4 regions of the Streptomyces sp. 4N124 genome follow, and region 2 is predicted to be linked to each of the others. Evidence: riboswitches for the same ligand, from Rfam matches in the RefSeq annotation. Region 2 holds a riboswitch; each other region holds the start of a gene.
The links. Region 2 has a riboswitch for cyclic di-AMP ahead of ACTWQO_RS27940 (transglycosylase family protein). Riboswitches for the same ligand answer to the same signal wherever they lie in the genome.
Positions count from the first base shown of each region.

Region 1 (4,183 bases), on a different contig from region 2:
ATGGGAAACTGGTCTAGACAACCCTGAACACCTGAAGGGCAGCATCACATGGCTGAGCGCCGCGTCAACGTCGGCTGGGCCGAGGGTCTCCACGCCCGCCCCGCCTCCATCTTCGTCCGGGCCGCCACGGCCGCAGGGGTCCCCGTGACGATCGCCAAGGCCGACGGCAACCCCGTCAACGCGGCCTCCATGCTGGCTGTCCTCGGGCTCGGCGCCCAGGGCGGCGAGGAGATCGTGCTCGCCTCCGACGCCGAGGGCGCGGACGTCGCCCTCGACCGGCTGGCGAAGCTGGTCGCCGAGGGGCTCGAGGAGCTTCCCGAGACCGTCTGAGAAGCACAATTGAAGGGCTCGTCCGAATTTCCGGGCGAGCCCTTCGCATTTTCCGATCGCGGGCAGCAGAAATAATCCCCCGCGAATTAGACCCTCTTTGTATACGGCTCTTGTGTTAATGCCGCAGGCTCGTCATGTTTACGGCATGTTGCGAGTTCCTCACACGCTCCGTGCGCTCTCCCTGGACACCGAACCGCAGCCGGTGCACGACCGTCGAGCGCTCCGTGTGCTGCGCCGTGACCGCCCGCGCGCGCTCGCCGTCGCCGCGCGCCACCGCGTCGACGATCGCGCCGTGCTCCGCCCAGGACTCCACGGGGTTGGCCGGCGCCTCCACGGCGTACATCCAGGCGATCTTGTGCCGCAACTGGGTCAGCATCGAGGTCAGCGCGGGGCTGCCGGAGGCCTGGGCGAGCGTCTCGTGGAACCAGCCGCCCAGGGAGCGCAGATCCTCGCTGTTGCCCCTCCTGGCCCGCTCCTGCCCCAGCCTGACCAGGCCCCGCAGCACCTTGAGATGCGCCTCGGTGCGCCGCTGGGCGGCCCGGGAGGCGCCGAGCGGCTCCAGGAGCATGCGCATCTCCAGCAGGTCCGCGGCCTCCTGCTCGGTCGGTTCCGCGACGCACGCGCCCGCGTGCCGCCGGGTCACCACGAACCCCTCGGCCTCCAGCGTGCGCAGGGCCTCACGGACGGGGACGCGCGAGACGCCGTAGCGGCGCGCCAGGAGTTCCTCGGTGAGCCGGCTGCCGCGCTCGTAGACACCGGCGACGATGTCGTCCCGGATCGCCGTGCATACCGAGTGCGCCGGAATACGCATGACCGACCTCCGCTTTAATCCCCGTGAAACGTCGACGATTGACGCGTGTTCAGTGACTCTATGGCAATGAGCCGGAATTTCCGATGGCGGGCCGGAATCCATGGATATTTTTTGGACAGCCGGGGGTATGAAAGGCCGAAAGCCCCGGCTCGGGGAGCCGGGGCCTGGGGGCGCGGAGGGGTCTGCCGTCAGACGTTCACGCCGTGCGAGCGCAGGTAGGCGACGGGGTCCATGTCGGAGCCGTACTCCGCGGTCGTACGGGCCTCGAAGTGCAGATGCGCCCCGGTGACGTTGCCGGTCGCGCCGGAGAGCCCTATCTGCTGGCCAGGGGTGACGCTCTGGCCCACCGAGACGCCGATGGACGACAGGTGGCCGTACTGGGTGTACGTGCCGTCGTTCATCTTGATCACGACCTGGTTGCCGTACGAGCCCTCCCAGCCCGCCTCGACGACGGTGCCGCGGCCGACCGCGTGGACGGAGCTGCCGCTCGCGGCGTGGAAGTCGACGCCGGTGTGGCTGCCGGAGGACCACACGGAGCCGCCGGCTCCGTAGCCGGTGGAGACGTACGAGCCGGTGATCGGCAGGACGTAGCTGTTGAGGCGCTTGCGCTCGGCCTCGCGGGCGGCGCGCTCCTTGGCCTCGCGGGCCTGCTGCGCCCGCTCCGCAGCGGCCTTCTTCTTGGCCTCGGCGGCCTTCTTCGCGGCGGCGGCTTCTTCGGCGGCCTGCTGCTGGGCGGCGGCCTGTTCGGCGATCTGGTCGGCGGCGGCGCTGCTGAGGACCGGGATCAGGCCGGTCGTCTCGGCCGCCGGCTCGGCGGCGAGCGCGGGGGCGGCCAGGGTGCCGATGACGCCGGTGGTGGTGAGGGCCGCGACGCCCGCCGCGCGGGCGGTGGTGCGCTGGATACGGCTGGGACGGCGGTGCTTCCCGGTGGCGCGGGTGAACGCCATGTAGTGGCTGGTCCTTTCCTTCCTTCTCGCCTACCGGGTTAGCTGACGGGTTCGGAGCAGGAAGGTCTCCTACGGACCCCCTCGCGGCACGCGCGGGCGTCCGATTCACCCCAGGGACTACGTTGGTGGGTCCCCGGCTCCCCTGGCTCGCGCCGTGTGGGGACTCGGCGATGACTGTCCGGTGCCGCGGGTGCGGCGCAGTGCCTGACGGACAGCCCGGAAGACGCTAAACGGGACATCTTTCAATCCCCAAACGGATCACGGCTTTTGTAGCGCATGCCACAGGCCAGACAGGCAACCTCTCCCGTAATTCGGACATAAGGGAGCCCCGGTGACGCTTCCGTCACCGGGGCTCCACGCGCGCGTAGGCCGAGTGTTCGCCTCTGGGCGGCTCTACTCGGCGGACACGACGGTGACTTGGCCGATGCCGAGGGCCTCCACCGGCTCCTTGATCTGCGCCGCGTCGCCCACGAGCACCGTCACCAGACGGTCCACCGGGAAGGCGCGTACGGCAGCCGCGGTGGCCTCGACGGTGCCGGTCGCGGCGAGTTCCCGGTACAGCGTGGCCTGGTAGTCGTCCGGCAGGTACTGCTCCACCTGGTCGGCCAGTGTGCTGGCGACGGCCGCGGCGGTCTCGTACTTCAGCGGCGCCACACCGACCAGGTTCTGTACGGCGACATCGCGCTCGGCGTCGGTGAGCCCGTCGGCGGCGAGCGTCCGCAGCACCGTCCACAGGTCCTGGAGGGCGGGGCCGGTGTTCGGGGTGTCGACGGAGCCGCTGATGGCGAGCATCCCGGCGCCCGAGCCGTCCGGGGCGGACCTGAGGACCTGCCCGAACGCCCGCACTCCGTAGGTGTAGCCCTTCTCCTCGCGCAGGACACGGTCCAGCCGGGAGGTGAGGGTGCCGCCGAGGCAGTAGGTGCCGAGCACCTGGGCGGGCCACACGCGGTCGTGGCGGTCGACACCGACACGGCCGATGAGCAGCTGCGTCTGGACGGCGCCGGGGCGGTCCACGATGACGACGCGACCGGTGTCGTCGGCGGTCACCGGCGGCACCGGGCGCGGCTGCGCGGGTGAGCCGGTCCAGGCGCCGATCGTCTCGCCGAGCAGCGCGTCCAGGTCGATGCCGGTGAGGTCGCCGACGACCACGGCGGTGGCCGTGGCGGGACGCACATGCTTCTCGTAGAAGGTGCGTACGGCCGCGGAGTCGATGTTCTCGACCGTGTCCTCGGTGCCCTGGCGCGGACGCGACATGCGTGAGCCGGCCGGGAAGAGCTCCTTGGACAGCTCCTTGGCGGCCCGGCGGGAGGGGTTGGCCAGCTCGTGCGGGATCTCGTCGAGGCGGTTGCGGACGAGCCGTTCGACCTCGCTGTCGGCGAAGGCGGGCGCCCTGAGGGCGTCGGCGAGCAGGCCGAGCGCCTTGGACAGCCGTGAGACCGGGACCTCCAGGCTGAGCCGGACGCCGGGGTGGTCGGCGTGCGAGTCGAGGGTGGCTCCGCAGCGCTCCAGCTCGGCGGCGAACTCCTCGGCGGAGTACTTGTCGGTGCCCTCGGAGAAGGCCCGCGCCATGATCGTGGCGACACCGTCGAGTCCGGCCGGTTCGGCCTCCAGCGGCGCGTCGAGGAGCACCTCCACGGCGACGACCTGCTGGCCGGGGCGGTGGCAGCGCAGGACCGTGACGCCGTTGTCGAGGGTCCCGCGCGTGGGGGCCGGGAACGCCCACGGCCTGGCCTCGCCGGCCCGGGGCTCGGGGTGGAATTCCATAGCGGCGAGCTCGGTCACTTGGCCGCCTCCTCGTTCTCGTCGGTGGCTTCCACGGTCGCCGCGGACTCCAGGTCTTCGGTGGGTTCCTCGACGGTCTCCGTGGGGACGGTCGGCTCGTAGACGAGCACCGCGCGGTTGTCGGGCCGCAGGCGGGCCTTGGCGACCTCCTGGACCTCCTCGGCGGTCACCTCGAGCACCCGCCCGACGGCGGTGAGGGCGAGCTGCGGGTCGCCGAACAGGACGGCGTACCGGCACAGTTCGTCGGCGCGGCCCGCGACCGTGCCGAGCCGGTCCAGCCACTCGCGCTCCAACTGGGCCTGGGCGCGCTCCA
Region 1 is NZ_JBQQBS010000021.1:113,499-117,681, reverse strand. Features, by position in the region: gene ACTWQO_RS22380 (HPr family phosphocarrier protein) at 49-330, shown strand; gene ACTWQO_RS22375 (GntR family transcriptional regulator) at 446-1,141, opposite strand; gene ACTWQO_RS22370 (M23 family metallopeptidase) at 1,330-2,088, opposite strand; cyclic di-AMP (ydaO/yuaA leader) riboswitch at 2,102-2,268, opposite strand; gene ACTWQO_RS22365 (M16 family metallopeptidase) at 2,482-3,870, opposite strand; gene ACTWQO_RS22360 (M16 family metallopeptidase) at 3,867-4,183, opposite strand, start outside.
Region 1: another riboswitch for cyclic di-AMP. It lies ahead of ACTWQO_RS22370 (M23 family metallopeptidase); the one in region 2 lies ahead of ACTWQO_RS27940 (transglycosylase family protein).

Region 2 (4,183 bases):
AGCCCGCCTCCAGAGGTCCCTTGCCGCCCACGACACCGCCCTCCTGGAAACCGGCGTCGAGGAACTCCTGCGCTACGACGGCCCCGTGGAACTCGCCACCTGGCGGTTCGCCACCGAGCCGCTCACCGTCGGCGGGCAGCACATCGCGCCGGGCGACCCCGTCCTCGTCGTCCTCGCCGCGGCCGACCGGGACCCGGAGCGGTTCGCCGACCCCGACGTCCTCGACCTCGGCCGCCGTGACAACCAACACCTCGGATACGGCCACGGCATCCACTACTGCCTCGGCGCCCCACTCGCCCGCCTGGAAGGCCAGACCGCCCTCGCCACACTCCTCACCCGCCTCCCCGACCTGCGACTCGCGGTGGATTCCACCGATCTGAGATGGCGCGGCGGCCTCATCATGCGCGGACTGCGCACACTGCCGGTCGAGTTCACACCGCCGGGCTGAATGCTTGCCGGTCGCATTCGCGGCCCCGGGCTGAATGCTTGCCGGTCGCGTTCACGCCTCCCGCCTGATGGCCTGCCGGTGGAGTTCGCGGCGGCGGGCTGGTGGTTTGCGGTCGTGTTCACGCCTTCCGGCTGAATGCTTGCCGGTGGAGTTCGCGGCGGCGGGCTGGTGGCTTGCGGTCGTGTTCACGCCTTCCGGTTGAATGCTTGCCGGTGGAGTTCGCGCCGCCCGGTTGAATGCTTGCCGGTCGTGTTCGCGGCGCCGGGCTGGTGGCTTGCCGGTGGAGTTCACGCCACCGGGCCGGTGGCCTGCCGGTCGTGTCACGCCATCCCGCTGATGACTTGCCCGTCGAGTTCGCGCCACCTGGCCAACTCGCCTCACCTGCGCAAAGGTGACACGCACTCATGTCTGTGATCTTCACGTGATCTACGCGGCATTAACTTGTGACAAGTGAGGGGCTGCCTATACGTTCACGGATCAGCGCGGCCCCTCAGCCCCACCCGCCGCGCCGGTCCCTGCTGTCTCGCGAAAGGCCCCCGCATGCTCTCCGGGAACGGTCGTCACCGTCGCCCCCGTCAGGCCCCGGCCCTGCTCGTCGCGGCCGGAGTGACCGGCTCCGCCATCGCCATCCCCCTCCTCGGTGCGAGCGGCGCGAGCGCGGCCGACGGCAGCACCTGGGACAAGGTCGCGGAGTGCGAGAGCGGCGGCGCCTGGAGCGCCAACAGCGGCAACGGGTTCTTCGGCGGGCTGCAGTTGCCCCAGGAGGACTGGGAGCAGTACGGCGGCCTCGACTACGCCCCGAGCGCCGACCAGGCCAGCCGTTCCCAGCAGATAGCCGTCGCCGAGAAGATCCTCGCGGACCAGGGCGCCGGCGCGTGGCCCGCCTGCGGACTGCTCCACGGCCTCGGTGAGGACTCCCGCTCGGCGAACGTCGACACGGGCCTGGCGGGCGAGGCATCGGCCGAACCGTCCACCTCGCCCGACACTTCCTCCGACTCATCCGGTTTGTCCGACTCACCTGAGTCACCTGAGTCATCCTCTTCGGAGTCGTCCCCCTCCGCTTCCCCTTCCTCGTCCTCCCCTTCGCCGTCCTCCCCGTCTCCGTCTGACGAGCCGTCGGATGCGGCGGACAACTCGGCCAAGTCAGACACATCCCCCGATTCCAGCCCGAGTGCCTCGCAGGATTCCGCCAGCCCTTCCGCGGGTCCCGTCGAGGGTGACGATACGGGCAAGTCGGGCCAGAGTGGCGGCTCTTCGTACCTTACGGACACCGGAACCGGAACCGGCAAACATCGGGGCGTCAGCGCGGACGAGGCCGAGAGTGACGTACGTACCGACACCTCCGGCCGTCACGCCACCTACAGCGTCCGCACCGGGGACACTCTCGCGACCATCGCCGACTCCCTTGAGCTGAACGGCGGATGGCGGGCGCTCTACACCGAGAACCAGGGAACCATCGGTACCGACCCGGACCTCATCATCCCCGGTCAGACCCTCGAAGTCGGTATCGAAACGGGCTAAATCCAACGGTAGTTGACGCCCTGCTTCGCGCTGAATGTCCGGTTTAGTGAAAGTGTGGGATGAGTCTCAGAAGCCCTGATCGTCTTTGAAATTCCACGGATCGCGTGTCTACGGTCATCACCGCTCGCCAACACGAGCCCCGGCTGCCACAACGCCGAATCCTGCCAGTGGCCGCACGGGAACAGTCGTCGCTTAACAGCGCCGTAGGCAGGAGCGGGGGACCCAAGGTAAGCGCCGCGCCGGTCAGTTGACCGAGCGGCTTGGGGTGAAGCCGTGCCCCGTACGGGACGAAAGCCTCGTACGAGACATGGCCGGGCAACTCAACCGGCCCGAACCCGACAGCTCACCTCGCAGGCGTCGGTGAGGGGATCAATCATGCTGTTTTCCGGCAAGGGCAAGCACCGCCGTCCGTCCAAGGCCACTCGTGCCATCGCCATCGCCGGTGTCACCGGTGCCGCCGTCGCCGCCCCGCTGATGGCGGCCGGCAACGCCTCCGCCGCCACCGCCTCCGAGTGGGACGCCGTCGCCCAGTGCGAGGCCGGCGGCAACTGGTCCATCAACACCGGCAACGGCTACTACGGCGGTCTGCAGTTCTCCGCCTCCACCTGGGCCGCGTACGGCGGCACGCAGTACGCCGCCACCGCCGACCAGGCCTCCAAGGCCCAGCAGATCGCGATAGCCGAGAAGGTCCTCGCGGGCCAGGGCAAGGGTGCCTGGCCGAACTGCGGCACCGGCCTGTCGAGCGCCTCGTACAACGGCTCCGGCGCCTCGTCGAGCGGTTCCTCGCAGAACCAGAGCAGCGAGAGCACCACGCGCTCCAGCGAGCAGCAGTCGGCCTCCCGCTCCGCCGAGCGCCCCGCCGCCGAGCAGAGCACCAAGAAGACCGTCACCACCCCGACCGGCAAGAAGGTCAAGAAGGGCGACGGCGAGTACAAGGTCGTCAAGGGCGACACCCTCAGCACCATCGCCGAGGAGCACGACGTCAAGGGCGGCTGGGACAAGGTGTTCCAGCTGAACAAGGACATCGTCGAGGATGCCGACCTCATCTACCCGGGTCAGCAGCTGCACCTCAAGTGATCTTGCCTTCACGGGCAGAACACGGCTGAACCACAGCTCCCTCACATCCGTGGTCTATGTATTGAAGGCCTCGTGAGGGTCCCCCCGTCCCCACGGGCTCCCCGTCCCCGGTGCGTCATTCCCCCGTACGCACCGGGGCGGGGCTTTTTTCTGCCCCGAGTCGGCCCCGCGTCGGCCCCACGTCCGCCCCACTTTTTGTTCCGTTCAGAAACAATTTGCTCTCGGTTCTGTCCATCGGGTGGGTGACCCGGTGGCCGATCGCCCGGAGCCGGTTAGGCTCATCTCGCAGAGCCGCTGCGGTCCTGCTAAACCGCGTCACATCCACGAAGGAGATGCTCGTGCCGTCCATCGACGTCGTCGTAGCCCGGGAAATCCTGGACTCCCGAGGCAACCCCACGGTCGAGGTCGAGGTCGGCCTCGACGACGGCAGCACGGGTCGTGCCGCCGTTCCGTCCGGTGCGTCCACCGGCGCCTTCGAGGCCATCGAGCTGCGTGACGGCGACCCCAACCGTTACCAGGGCAAGGGTGTCGAGAAGGCCGTCCTCGCCGTCATCGAGCAGATCGGCCCGGAGCTGGTCGGCTACGACGCCACCGAGCAGCGCCTGATCGACCAGGCGATGTTCGACCTGGACGCCACCGACAACAAGGGCTCGCTCGGCGCCAACGCCATCCTCGGCGTCTCCCTCGCCGTCGCGCACGCCGCCTCCGAGGCCAGTGACCTCCCGCTCTTCCGCTACCTGGGCGGCCCGAACGCGCACCTGCTGCCGGTGCCGATGATGAACATCCTGAACGGCGGCTCGCACGCCGACTCCAACGTGGACATCCAGGAGTTCATGATCGCCCCGATCGGCGCGGAGACCTTCTCCGAGGCCCTGCGCTGGGGCGCCGAGGTCTACCACACGCTCAAGAAGGTGCTGAAGACCAAGGGCCTGTCCACCGGCCTCGGCGACGAGGGCGGCTTCGCCCCGAACCTGGAGTCCAACCGCGCCGCGCTCGACCTCATCATCGAGGCCATCAAGCAGGCCGGTTACGTCCCCGGCGAGCAGATCGCGCTCGCGCTCGACGTCGCCGCGTCCGAGTTCTACAAGGACGGCAGCTACGAGTTCGAGGGCAAGTCCCGCTCGGCCGCCGAGATGA
Region 2 is NZ_JBQQBS010000031.1:26,177-30,359, forward strand. Features, by position in the region: gene ACTWQO_RS27930 (cytochrome P450 family protein) at 1-448, shown strand, start outside; gene ACTWQO_RS27935 (LysM peptidoglycan-binding domain-containing protein) at 989-1,969, shown strand; cyclic di-AMP (ydaO/yuaA leader) riboswitch at 2,159-2,341, shown strand; gene ACTWQO_RS27940 (transglycosylase family protein) at 2,345-3,046, shown strand; gene eno (phosphopyruvate hydratase) at 3,385-4,183, shown strand, end outside.

Region 3 (4,183 bases), on a different contig from region 2:
ACGGCTGGCGGCTCTCCCAGCTGCACGGCCGCTGGGCCGCCGAGTCCCGCCTCGTGCGCTCCGACCTCACCTACGGTGAGAAGGTCATCGGCAGCCGTCGCGGACATACCGGACATCAGCACCTGCCCTGGGTCGCGCTGGACGCCGACGCGACCGAGGAGCGCGGCGAGGTCTATGGCTGCGCGCTCGGCTGGTCCGGGTCCTGGCGGATCGCCGTGGCGCAACTCGCCGACGCGCGCGTGCAGATCACCGGCGGCGCCGGTTACGACGACTCGGGCCTGCTGCGACTGGCGGCGGGCGAGTCGTTCACGACGCCCGTCTTCGCCGGCCTGTGGAGCGACGCCGGCTACGGCGGGGCGAGCCGCGCCTGGCACGCGTACCAGCGGACGTATGTCATTCCGGACGCGGGCGAGGACCGGCCGGTGCTCTTCAACTCCTGGGAGGCCACCGAGTTCGAGATCTCCGAGGAGCAGCAGCGGGCGCTGGCGCGACGGGCCGCGGGCATGGGCGTGGAGCTGTTCGTGGTCGACGACGGCTGGTTCGGGGCGCGGACCAGCGACCGGGCCGGGCTCGGCGACTGGACGCCCAACCCCGACCGCTTCCCCGGCGGGCTCAAGCCGCTCGCGGACCACGTGCACGGCCTCGGTATGCAGTTCGGTATCTGGGTCGAGCCCGAAATGGTCAATCCGGACAGCGACCTGTATCGCGCCCATCCTGAATGGGTGCAGCATCAAATCGGGCGCAAGCGGACGGAATTCCGCAATCAGCTCGTACTGAACCTCGCCCGCGACGACGTTCAGGAATACCTCTGGGAGCAGCTCGACACGCTTCTCTCCAGTGCCCCGATCGACTATGTGAAGTGGGACTTCAATCGCTGCTTCACCGATGCGGGCTGGCCGGGAGAGGCGTATCCGCAGCGGTTGTGGGTCGACCATGTGCGTGCGCTGTACGGCTTGTTGGACCGGCTGCGGGACGCGCACCCCGGCGTCGCCTTCGAGTCCTGCTCGGGCGGCGGCGGCCGGATCGACCTCGGGATCATGAGCCGTACGGATCAGGTGTGGACCTCGGACAACACCGACCCGCTCGACCGGCTCGCCATCCAGCACGGCTTCAGCCAGATCCACCCGGCACGTGTCATGGCCGCGTGGGTCACCGACAGCCCCAACGTCCAGCTCAACGGCCGGGTCAGCTCGCTGCGCTTCCGGTTCGTGAGCGCCATGGCCGGAGTGCTCGGGGTCGGCGGTGACCTCACCGAGTGGACGGACGACGAGTTGGCCGAGGCTCGGAACTGGGTGGGTCTCTACAAGGAGATCCGGCCCCTCGTGCAGCGCGGCGACGTCTACCGGCTGCGGCCGCCGCAGGGCGGGCTGAGTGCGGTGCAGTACGTGCTCGGCGACGAGACCGTCGTCCTCGCCTGGCTCGAGGCGCAGCGTTACGGCGAACCCGTTCCGGTGGTGCGGCTGCGCGGCCTCGACCCGACAGCGTCGTATGAATGCCGCGAAACGGGCGAAGTTCACCGGGGTGCGGTTTTGCTGCATCACGGGTTGTGCACGGGGCTGCGTGGCGACCTTGATGCGACGGTTCTCCGGCTGCGTCGCATCTGAGTGATCTGTCCGAATTAGGATCTTCGTTCCAACTCGCTCTGGAATAAAGCGTCCTGGGGAGAAGCTGCGTGAGCAGCGTCATATTCGTGACCGAGCGTTGTCCGTCATGTTCACGTAATTCAGGTGTTTTTCCAGGGGATTTGAATGCGCCGACCGGGGCGGAATTCACGGAGGGTGACTGGGTTTTCTCGCAAGGGATCAAGAGAAACGCGCAGCCATGGAACCTCTTGCTTGTCCCTTTGCGTCTTGGTCGCTTACGTTCGCCACCAATCCGGACGGACGCCCAATCCTGCCGCCGCCCGGAGACCGCTCAACTCACCCGTGAACGGCAGGAGCGGGGGACCCACAGGTACAACCGCCTGTTCCGGTCTCCGGAACGGCTAGGGGTTAAGTCGCCACCGCGCGGCCGGACATCTCCAGTCCGCACCCGACAGCTCACCTCGTAGGCGCCGGAGAGGAATTCGTCATGCCCGCGAAGGGTAAGCACCGCCGTCCCAAGAGTCATCGCTTCACCCGCTCGATCGCCGTCGCCGGAACCGGTGGCGCCGCGCTCGCTCTCCCGCTCCTGGGGGCCACCGGAGCGCATGCCGCTCCCGCCAAGTCGGTTTCGGAAAAGGCCGTTCAGTCGGTTCCGAAGACCGAAAAGAAGGCTGCCGAGAAGACCGCCGCCGCGAAGAGTTCGGGTGTGCGGACCTATTCGGTGCGGGCCGGTGACTACCTCTCGAAGATCGCCGACGAGCAGAATGTCAGCGGTGGCTGGCAGAAGCTCTATGCGGACAACCGTGAGGCCGTCGGCTCGGACCCGGCGCTGATCCACCCCGGCCTGAAGCTCTCGATCGGCAAGAAGGCCACGACCGGTTCTTCCAAGTCGTCGTCCTCTTCGTCGGCTTCGTCTTCGTCATCCTCTTCTTCGCCGAAGTCGTCCGGTTCTTCTGATTCATCTGGTTCGTCCGCTTCTGGTTCGTCGAAGTCGTCCTCGAACACGGCGACCACCCAGTCCTCCGACACCACGAGTACGGCCGGCGGCTTCACCCTCCCCGTGGCCGGTGCCAGCGTCGGCACCCCGTACCGCATGTCGGGCAGCATGTGGTCCAGCGGGTACCACACCGGCGTCGACTTCGCCGCCCCGAGCGGCACCCCGCTCAAGGCCGTCGGCGCGGGCACGGTCGTCTCCGCGGGCTGGGCCGGCTCGTACGGCAACCAGGTCGTCATCAAGCTCGCCGATGGCTACTACGCGCAGTACGGCCACCTGTCCTCGCTCTCCGTCTCCAGCGGCCAGAGCGTGACCGCGGGCCAGCAGATCGGCCTCTCCGGCTCGACCGGCAACTCGACCGGCCCGCACCTGCACTTCGAGATCCGCACCACCCCGGACTACGGCTCGGACGTCGACCCCGTCGCCTACCTCCGCTCGAAGGGTGTCTCCGTCAGCTGACACCGGCGCCTGAAGCGTCCCCCACGCCACCGAAGGCCGGACCCCGATCCCCGGGTCCGGCCTTCGGTGTTGGCTGTGCGGTAACCACGGTCGGGACATATTCCTGAGTTGGCGAACACTTTAGGAGTGGCTTATCTCACCGTCCGTCAACCCCTTCCTACGGTCGCGTAGCTCACATCCGAAGGTGAATCATGGGCCGACGTGGCAGACGATTCGAAGAATGACATCAGATCAGTGATCGGGTCGTACGTGGCGGTGGGGGACAGCTTCACCGAGGGCGTCGGCGACCCCGGCCCCGACGGGGCGTTCGTCGGCTGGGCCGACCGATTCGCGGTACTGCTCGCGGACCGGCGGCCGGAGGGCGACTTCGAGTACACCAACCTTGCCGTGCGCGGCAGACTCCTCGACCAGATCGTGGCCGACCAACTCCCGCGGGCCGCCGAACTCGCCCCGGACCTGGTCTCGTTCTGTGCGGGCGGCAACGACATCATCCGGCCCGGAACCGACCCCGACGAGGTCGCCGAGCGCTTCGAGCGGGCGATCGTCCGGCTCACCTCGGCCGTCGGCACCGTCATGGTGACGACCGGCTTCGACACCCGGGGCGTCCCGGTGCTGAAGCATCTGCGCGGCAAGATCGCCACCTACAACGGGCATGTCCGGGCCGTCGCCGACCGGTACGGCTGCCCGGTACTCGACCTGTGGTCCCTGAAGACCATTCAGGACCGGCGGGCCTGGGACGACGACCGGCTCCACCTCTCGGCCGAGGGGCACACGCGCGTGGCGCTGCGCGCGGGCCAGGTCCTCGGGCTTGATATCCCGGCCGACCCCGAGCAGCCCTGGCCCCCGCTGCCGCCGCGCGGCACCCTCGAAGTGCGGCGGGACGACGTCCACTGGGCGCGCGAGTATCTGGTGCCGTGGATCGGGCGGCGGTTGCGCGGGGAGTCGTCGGGCGACCATGTGACGGCGAAGGGCACGCTGTCGCCGGACGACATCAAGGAGCGGATCGCGTCTGTGGCCTGAGCTTGTGGATCGAGGGGCGGTGGGCGGCCAGGCTCACCGCCCCGACGCCGTGAACGCCTCCCGCTCCAGCCCCAGTTCGCGGGCGAGAGCGTCATCCACCCATTCCTGCGCCCGCGCGCGTGACACC
Region 3 is NZ_JBQQBS010000048.1:42,931-47,113, reverse strand. Features, by position in the region: gene ACTWQO_RS35690 (alpha-galactosidase) at 1-1,604, shown strand, start outside; cyclic di-AMP (ydaO/yuaA leader) riboswitch at 1,902-2,066, shown strand; gene ACTWQO_RS35685 (LysM peptidoglycan-binding domain-containing M23 family metallopeptidase) at 2,071-3,036, shown strand; gene ACTWQO_RS35680 (SGNH/GDSL hydrolase family protein) at 3,271-4,056, shown strand; gene ACTWQO_RS35675 (TetR/AcrR family transcriptional regulator) at 4,090-4,183, opposite strand, start outside.
Region 3: another riboswitch for cyclic di-AMP. It lies ahead of ACTWQO_RS35685 (LysM peptidoglycan-binding domain-containing M23 family metallopeptidase); the one in region 2 lies ahead of ACTWQO_RS27940 (transglycosylase family protein).

Region 4 (4,183 bases), on a different contig from region 2:
TTCGATCACCGATGCCCACCCACCCGTGCAGCACGGGCGGTATCGGATCACGACCGGTATGTTTTCGATCATCTGAAAAGAATGGATATCTATCGACTTACCCGGAAGTAGGGAGGTGTGTCCATGAACATCCGTACGTCCTTCCCCTACGAGACGACTCATGAGGACCTCCGTATCCCCTTGTCGGACGGGACCCTGCTCTACGCGCGCGCGTGGCGCCCGCTCACCGACGAGCCCGTACCGGCGCTCCTCGAATACCTTCCGTACCGCCTGACCGACTGGACCGCTCCCCGCGACTTCCAGCGCCACCCCTGGTACGCGGGCCACGGCTACGCCTCCGTCCGGGTCGATGTGCGCGGGCACGGCAACAGTGAGGGCGTCCCGGGCGACGAGTACGCGGTGACGGAGCTGGCCGACGGGGTCGAGGTGGTCAACTGGCTGGCGGCGCAGCCCTGGTGCGACGGCAAGGTGGGCATGTTCGGCATCTCCTGGGGCGGCTTCAACTCCCTCCAGATCGCGGCCCTCGCGCCCGAGCCGCTCAAGGCGATCGTGACCGTCTGTTCGACGGACGATCGCTATGACAACGACGTGCACTACATGGGAGGTTCCGTCCTCGCGGTGGACATGCACGCCTGGGCCGCCGCCATGCTCGCCTTCTCCTCCCGGCCGCCCGATCCGCGGCACGTCGGCGAGGCCGCCTGGCGCGAGATGTGGGTCGAGCGCCTGGAGGCCGTCCAGCCCCTCGTCCACACCTGGCTCGCCCACCAGACCCGGGACCGCTACTGGCGCCGTGGCAGCGTGTGTGAGGACTACGGCGCGATCAAGGCGGCCGTCCTCGCGGTGGGCGGCTGGCACGACCCGTACCGCGACACCGTGCTGCGGCTCGTCGAGCACCTCCCACCCGATCGCGTACGAGGACTGATCGGCCCCTGGTCGCACCAGTACCCGGACCGCGGCCTGTCGCCCGGTCCGGCGATCGGCTTCCTCCAGGAGACTTTGCGCTGGTGGGACCACTGGCTGAAGGGCAGGGGCGCACTCCCCGAGCCCCTGCTGCGCGCCTACGTCACCGACTCCCACCGCCCCGCCACGGTGTACGGCACCCTGCCCGGCCGCTGGGTCGGCGAGCCCGCGTTGCCCTCCCCGAACGTGACGACGGTGACGTACGCCTGTCAGGGCGCCCCCGTCCTCGTACGGTCGCCGATGCACACCGGGGTCGACGCCGGCCGCTTCATTCCCTTCGGCAACGATGCCGACCTGCCGCCGGACCAGCGGGAGGAGGACGCGCGGTCGGTGTGCTTCGAGTTTCCGGTGGCCGAGGAGACGTGGGTGCTGGGGCGGGCGCGGGTGGGGCTGCGGGTGACTGCCCAGGCGCCGCGGGGGCAGGTCGTGGCGAGGGTATGTGACATAGCACCGGACGGCTCGTCGACCCTGGTCACGCGCGGAGCACTGAACCTCTCGGCACGACAGGGCCGCGACCGGACCGTGCCATGGACGCCGGGCACCACCGAAGAGGTGACCTTCGAGCTGAATGCCGTCGGCCACGCCTTCCCGCCCGGCCACCGCATCCGGCTCGCCGTCTCCTCCGCGTACTGGCCGTGGATCTGGCCGCAGCCCGACTCGGCGGCGGGCTTCACCCTGGACCCGGCGGGCAGCTTCCTCGAACTGCCCGTACGGAAGCGCGAATTCGACCGTAATATCCGTTTCGAGGAACCCGAGCAGGCTGAGCCGCTGGGCGTCAACTTCCCCGCCACGCTCGACGAGCCGCGCCCCGGACGCCTGGTGGTGCGGGACGTCGCGCGGGGCACGTGGCGGCTTGAGGTCGACCCGAGGTACGGCGGCACGCGCGCGTACCCCGACGGGCTGGAGTCCACCGAGGACGCGCTGGAGACGTACACGATCGACGAGACGGACCCACTGTCGGCCCGCACCCGCTCGGACTGGTCGATCCGGTTGCACCGCCCGGAACAGGGCTGGGACACCACGGTCCGCACCCGCTCGGAGATCAGCTGCGACGGGGACCACTTCACCACCTCCGACGAGGTGATCTGCACGGAGGGCGGCCAAGTCCTCTTCCATCGGACCTGGGAGAAGCGCATCCCGCGAACGGCCGGTTGATAAAGCCCTCTTGGTCCGATTGCCCGTTTTGCCGCGCTTGCGGACACGCGTGACGTGACTCACGTCCCGACCTGCACAGAAAACACACAGGCATCCGCCGATCCGCCTTTCGCCATGGCCAGTTGGGCTTGGCAACCGCAAAGGATCAAGCAGCACATTCGCCCCACACCAAGGTCAATAGGTGCGATGTGTGAATCCGGTACTTGTTTCGGACATGTGCTCTCGCATACGTTCCCGGCCTGTCGGGCGGACGCCGAATCCTGCCACCGCCCGAACGACCCATTGACCAACTCACCGCACGGCAGGAGCGGGGGACCCAGGTAAGCCGCCGGACCGGACACCGTGCCGGGACGGCTCGGGGTGAAGCCATGCCCGTGAGGGTGTGGCCGGGCACCTCCCAGCCCGAACCCGACAGCTCACCTCGCAGGCGCCGGAGAGGAACTTCGCCATGGCTGCAGCCGGTAAGCACCGCCGTACCAGAACCGCTCGCATCACCCGCGCCATCGCCGTCGCCGGCACCGGCGTCGCCGTCCTCGCGCTGCCGGTCATCGGCGCGACCAGCGCCTCGGCGGCCACCCCGACCGTGGCCACCGCCACCTCGCTGGGCTACGCCGACACCCTCGACGGCTGGATCCGCGCGTCCCTCCAGGTGATGGCGCAGAACGGCATCCCCGGGTCGTACGACGGCATCTACCGCAACATCATGCGGGAGTCCTCCGGCAACCCGGCAGCCATCAACAACTGGGACTCCAACGCCGCCGCGGGCACCCCGTCGAAGGGCCTCCTCCAGGTCATCGACCCGACCTTCGAGGCCTACCACGTGGCCGGCACCGCGTACAACCCGTACGATCCGGTCGCCAACATCACCGCCGCCTGCAACTACGCGTTCCAGCGGTACGGCTCGATCGACAACGTCTTCGGCGCGTACTGAGAACTACCCCGTCGGGAAGAGACGTTCGAGGACGACGGCGATGCCGTCGTCCTCGTTCGACAGGGTGATCTCGTCGGCCACCGCCTTGAGTTCGGGATGGGCGTTGGCCATGGCGACGCCGTGCGCCGCCCAGTCGAGCATGGGGATGTCGTTGGGCATGTCCCCGAAAGCGATGGTCTGCCCAGGTCCCAGCCCCAGATGCTCGGCGGCCAGCGCGAGACCGGTCGCCTTGGTCACCCCGCATGGCTGGAGTTCGACGGTCCCGGGCCCCGACATGGTGACCGTCGCGAGTGAACCCACCACCGCGCGCGCCGTCGCCGCCAACTCATCGTCGGACAGGGCGGGATGACGCAGCAGCACCTTGCTGATGGGCGCGCACCACAGGTCGTCGCGGCGCCCCACGCGTACGGCGGGCAGGGTCGGGTGGGGCATCAGGTACCCCGGTTCGATGAGCGTGAGCCCGTCGACGCCGTCCTGGTCGACGGCTGCGTACACCTGCCCGATCTCCGCCTCGATCTTGCCGAGCGCGGTCTCGGCCAGCTCCCGGTCCAGCGTGACGGACCACAGCAGACGGTCCGCGCCGGCGTCGTACACCTGCGCGCCCTGTCCGCACACCGCGAGCCCCTCGCTGCCGAGGATGTCGAGCAACGGCCGCACCCTCGGGGCCGGCCGCCCCGTCACCACCAAGTGCCGGGCGCCGAACGCCGTCACCTGCGCAAGCGCGGCGAGCGACCGGTCGGAGAGCGTGTCGTCGCCCCGGAGCAGGGTGCCGTCCAGATCAGTGGCGATGAGTGAATATGCGATGGGTGCGGCCATGATCAGAGAATACGGACAGAAAGCCCGACCGACTCGACGCGAACAGGACGCCTCCTACGGTGACTTGGGCCGGAGAGTCCCCGTTTCACTCCCTCGGGACGCCCCCGGAGCGAATGACACCGTGACGCCGTGACGTCTCCTTCCCCAAGGCACCTCCAGAAGACCGCCCCCGCCGTCCGGAACGGCTTCGGCGACGTCGCTGACCTGCGGCTGCCGTAGCAGGCCTCGCCCCCGTAACGTGTGCCGCGACCACATGACACACCTGGTATACGGACCGCACGAGAGCGAGGCAGCACCCATGCCCCCCTTCGATGTCCCCGA
Region 4 is NZ_JBQQBS010000024.1:121,485-125,667, reverse strand. Features, by position in the region: gene ACTWQO_RS24355 (CocE/NonD family hydrolase) at 124-2,115, shown strand; cyclic di-AMP (ydaO/yuaA leader) riboswitch at 2,398-2,560, shown strand; gene ACTWQO_RS24350 (transglycosylase SLT domain-containing protein) at 2,564-3,046, shown strand; gene ACTWQO_RS24345 (HAD family hydrolase) at 3,050-3,862, opposite strand; gene fahA (fumarylacetoacetase) at 4,161-4,183, shown strand, end outside.
Region 4: another riboswitch for cyclic di-AMP. It lies ahead of ACTWQO_RS24350 (transglycosylase SLT domain-containing protein); the one in region 2 lies ahead of ACTWQO_RS27940 (transglycosylase family protein).